Regions from separate parts of the Vibrio azureus genome, predicted to be linked through region 1. Evidence: predicted binding sites of a transcription regulator. Region 1 holds the regulator's gene; the other holds the start of a gene.
What was found. Region 1 encodes CRP, which controls carbon source genes, mostly activating them, when cyclic AMP is high. Its sites were predicted from a motif close to TGTGANNNNNNTCACA; they were not measured.
Positions count from the first base shown of each region.

Region 2: BS333_RS10900 (NupC/NupG family nucleoside CNT transporter) is a predicted target of CRP. The motif match lies at 988-1,003, and genes of this name have one in related genera.

Region 1 is NZ_CP018616.1:2,804,372-2,806,782, reverse strand. Features, by position in the region: gene BS333_RS12770 (DUF1338 domain-containing protein) at 1-487, shown strand, start outside; gene crp (cAMP-activated global transcriptional regulator CRP) at 631-1,263, opposite strand; gene BS333_RS12760 (phosphoribulokinase) at 1,504-2,373, opposite strand.
Region 2 is NZ_CP018616.1:2,409,015-2,411,425, reverse strand. Features, by position in the region: gene BS333_RS22055 (DUF5363 family protein) at 14-181, shown strand; gene BS333_RS10905 (TatD family hydrolase) at 168-947, shown strand; gene BS333_RS10900 (NupC/NupG family nucleoside CNT transporter) at 1,145-2,411, shown strand, end outside.

The DNA of each region.
Region 1 (2,411 bases):
CATCGTGCATAAACTGGTTGAACAGGTTGATATCACTCAGTTGACCCAGCCGGAATTTCTCTATGGTGGCCGCTTGTGGGACCTCAGCTATGAAGACTTTAAAACGTTAGCACAGGAAAGTGAATATGCTTCTTGGTTGGCAGCTCACGGCTATGGTGCCAATCATTTCACTGTCAGTGTTAATCAATTAAGTCAGTATCATGAAGTGATGCAAGTAAACGATTATTTACGCCAATCGGGTTTTACTATTAATGAAAGTGGGGGCGAAGTAAAAGGCACGCCAGCTGTCCTTTTAGAACAATCATCAACGATGGCGGATAAAGTCCCAGTGACGTTCATCGAGGGCACTGAGCTGGTTCCGGGTGGTTTTTATGAGTTTGCTAAGCGCTATCCAATGGAAAATGGTAAGTTGTACCCAGGGTTTGTAGCAGCCTCAGCAGATAAAATATTTGAAAGTACCGACAGCAAAGTTCATATGGATAAGTAATTGCTTACTCACTTCGTAGGCTAGGGTGTGAAGGGATAGCAACGAAGGTACCCAGTTGACTTTCAGATGTTTAAGATACAGTAAAAGCCACTAATGAAGTGGCTTTTACTTTATTGCATGTTGATTTAGTACTCGATTATGGATTAACGAGTTCCGTAAACCACGATGGTTTTACCGTGAGCAGAAATCAAGTTTTGCTCTTCTAGCATCTTCAGGATACGACCGACCGTTTCACGAGAACAGCCAACAATTTGGCCGATTTCTTGACGTGTGATCTTGATTTGCATGCCGTCAGGGTGCGTCATCGCATCGGGTTGTTTCGCAAGGTTGAGCAGCGTTTGAGCGATACGACCCGTCACATCTAGGAAAGCAAGGTCACCCACTTTTTGGCTAGTAACCTGAAGGCGTCGTGCCATTTGTGCAGAAAGACGCATCAGAATATCTGGATTGACTTGGATGAGCTGACGGAATTTCTTAAATGAAATCTCAGCCACTTCACAAGGAGACTTAGCTCGAACCCAAGCTGTACGCTCTTGATCTTCTTCAAATAAGCCCAACTCACCAATAAAGTCGCCTTGGTTGAGGTAAGAAAGGATCATTTCTTTGCCTTCTTCGTCTTTAATAAGCACAGCAACGGAACCTTTGACTATGTAGTACAAAGTTTCCGCTTTCTCGCCCGCATGAATTAGCGTGCTTTTTGATGGGTACTTATGAATATGACAGTGTGAAAGAAACCACTCTAATGTTGGATCGGTTTGAGGTTTACCTAGAACCATAATATCTCACTTCCTCTGCAGGGTATGCTTGCGCTGTCCATATTTTAGCTAAGCGTGTCGTTGGCCTACTAGAATAAGAACTCTTTTTCTATGCTGCAAGCTATCTTGTGTCTCTACAGGAAATAGTATCCTTTTTCGAGTTTGATTTCTTGATTTTAATCGCGTCATTCCTGCTATTTTTTACGCAAAATTGTGCACATGATCACGGAGTGAAAAGTAAACACCTAAATAGCCATATTTTTAGCCAATTTTTCCGGTTTCAATCAGCTTCTGTAGGATGGGTCTGACGATTAATTCCATCGCAAAACTCATTTTACCACCGGGGACGACAATGGTGTTATGGCGCGACATAAATGAGCCATCTATCATTGCTAGCAGGTAAGGAAAGTCGACATTTTTAATGCCACGTAAGCGGATTACGACAAAACTTTCATCCAAGCTTGGTATTCCTTTGGCATTTAGTGGATTCGAAGTATCGACAGTGGGGACACGTTGAAAATTAATATGTGTACGAGAAAACTGCGGGGTGATGTAGTTTAGGTAGTCATCCATAGAGCGAACAATGGAATCCATGACGGCTTCTCGTGAATGGCCGCGCTCACGAGTATCGCGAACAAACTTTTGGATCCACTCTAAGTTCACGATAGGGACCATTCCAATCAGAAAGTCGACATGACGAGCTACATTGACTTCGCCATCGACAACACCGCCATGAAGGCCTTCATAGAACATGACATCGCTGTTTTCTGGTAAATCTTGCCAAGGCGTGAAGGTACCTGGCATTTGGTTATAGGGAACGGCTTCATCGAACGTATGGAGGTAGCGGCGCACACTGCCGATTCCTTGTTTGCCATATTGACGAAAGAACTCTTCTAAGCTGGAAAAATCATTGGCTTGCGGACCAAAGTAGCTGATGTGTTTGCCCTGCTCTCGGGCTTTTCTTATTTCAACATCCATTTCGGGACGAGTAAAACGGTGGAAACTATCTCCTTCGACCCAAGCTGGTTTGACATTCATCATGTTGAACATTTTTCGAAATGCTTCAGATGTTGTCGTAGTACCGGCACCAGATGAACCAGTGACCGCGATGATAGGGTGTTTTGCTGACATGACAAACCTTGTCGTAATTAACGTACCTGTTAGCGTAC
Region 2 (2,411 bases), 400 kb from region 1:
AAAAGGGTGTGTAATGAACTGGTTTAAGAAAGGACTCAAACGCTATGACGATTGGTGTAAAGAGATGGGGTTGACGCCTGATCAAAAGCGCAGTTGTGTTCCGTATAAACAAGACCTAGCTCATAAAGGTGTGCCTGCTAATAAAGCAGAGCAAGAGAAAGCAAACAATGAAACTGTTTGATACCCACTGCCATTTTGATTTCGATGTCTTTCAGCAGGATTTTGCTTACCAGGTTGACCTTGCTCGTGAGCAAGGGGTAGAGCGTATTTTGATTCCGTCTATTGGGCCAAGTAACTGGGCTCGTATTCAAGATCTGGCCAATCAATACTCTCAGCTTTATTATGCGCTGGGTTTTCATCCCTATTTTCTAAAACCAGAGTTTGAGCAGTTTGTCCCAGAACTGGAATCGTTACTTTCCTCAACCAACCGACAATGTGTTGCCATAGGAGAGTGTGGTTTGGACTTTGCTATAGATGTGCCTGTCGAGCTTCAAGAGCAGGCACTTGAATTGCAATTCGAACTAGCAAGACAGTTCGATCTGCCGGTTATTTTACACAGCCGAAAGGCGCACAACCGTCTTATCCAAATAGTTAAAGCCGCTAAATTGCCGAAAGGTGGCGTGTTGCATGCTTTTTCAGGCAGCTATCAGCAAGCGATGGAGTGGGTGCGATTAGGTTTTTTTATCGGAGTCGGAGGGACGATTACCTATCCGAGAGCCAATAAAACTCGTACAGCTATTCAAAAACTTTCCTTGAGTTGTTTGGTTTTGGAAACCGACGCACCAGATATGCCATTACTTGGGTATCAAGGGGAGCCCAATCACCCAGAAAAAGCGCGCTTAATTTTTAATGAACTATCCTTATTACGTAATGAAAGTGCGCAATCGATTGCTGAATCGCTGTGGCAAAACAGTCATTCTTTATTTGGGTTAATTAGGTCTAACTAAAAAATAAGTTAGAAGAAGCAGAAAATGTTCCGCTTTTTATTGTGACTTTTATCACAAAATTACATGAATCAATCATGAATGTTATAAGAAACTGTGAGACCCCCATTACTTTAATAGCGAGGCCATGAGTATAATTGCCCCGCTTTTATAGCTCCATTTTATTATACGCCAATAAACTTATAAGGAAGTCATAAACTATGAGCCTGTTTATGAGCCTAGTCGGTATGGTTGTGCTACTTGCTATTGCATTTGCCTTCTCATCTAACCGTAAAGCTATCAACTTTAGAACTGTGGGTGGCGCATTCGCTATCCAATTTGCACTGGGTGCATTTGTTCTTTACGTACCTTGGGGCCGTGATTTATTAAACGGTTTCTCAAATGGTGTTGCTAACGTTATCAACTACGGTAACGATGGCTCATCTTTCCTATTCGGTGGTCTTGTTTCTGACAAGATGTTCGAAGTCTTCGGCGGCGGCGGCTTTATCTTCGCATTCCGCGTTCTTCCGACACTGATCTTTTTCTCAGCACTGATTTCAGTTCTTTACTACATTGGCGTTATGCAGTGGGTTATCAAGATTCTTGGTGGTGCACTACAAAAAACGCTTGGTACTTCTCGTGCGGAATCCATGTCTGCAGCAGCTAACATTTTCGTTGGTCAAACTGAAGCTCCTCTCGTTGTTCGTCCTTTCGTTCCAAACATGACTCAATCTGAGTTATTTGCGGTAATGTGTGGTGGTCTAGCATCTGTAGCGGGTGGTGTACTAGCGGGTTACGCTTCTATGGGTGTACCTCTTGAGTACCTAGTAGCGGCATCATTTATGGCTGCACCAGGTGGTCTACTGTTCGCTAAAATCCTTATTCCTGAAACGGATAAGCCTCTAGAAGACATCAATGAAGCGCTAGAGAGCAGTGCTGACAAACCAACAAACGTTATCGATGCAGCAGCAGGCGGTGCAGCATCTGGTCTACAGTTAGCACTTAACGTAGGCGCGATGCTGATTGCTTTTGTTGGCTTAATCGCTCTTCTTAACGGCATGTTAGGTGGTATCGGCGCTTGGTTCGGTATGCCTGAATTGACTCTAGAGCTTATCCTAGGCTATGCGTTCTCACCACTTGCGTTCCTAATTGGTGTTCCTTGGGACGAAGCTGTGGTTGCTGGTTCATTCATCGGACAAAAAATTGTTGTTAACGAGTTTGTTGCTTACCTGAACTTTGTTCCTTACATTGTTGAAAATGCACAAGTTATTGCAGCGACTGGTGAAGTAATGTCTGATAAGACAACAGCGATTATCTCATTCGCACTGTGTGGCTTTGCTAACCTGTCTTCTATCGCCATCCTATTAGGTGGCCTTGGTAGCCTTGCTCCAAACCGTCGTAGTGATATTGCTCGTATGGGTATCAAAGCGGTATTAGCGGGTACTTTATCTAACCTTATGGCTGCTACCATCGCTGGTTTCTGCCTGA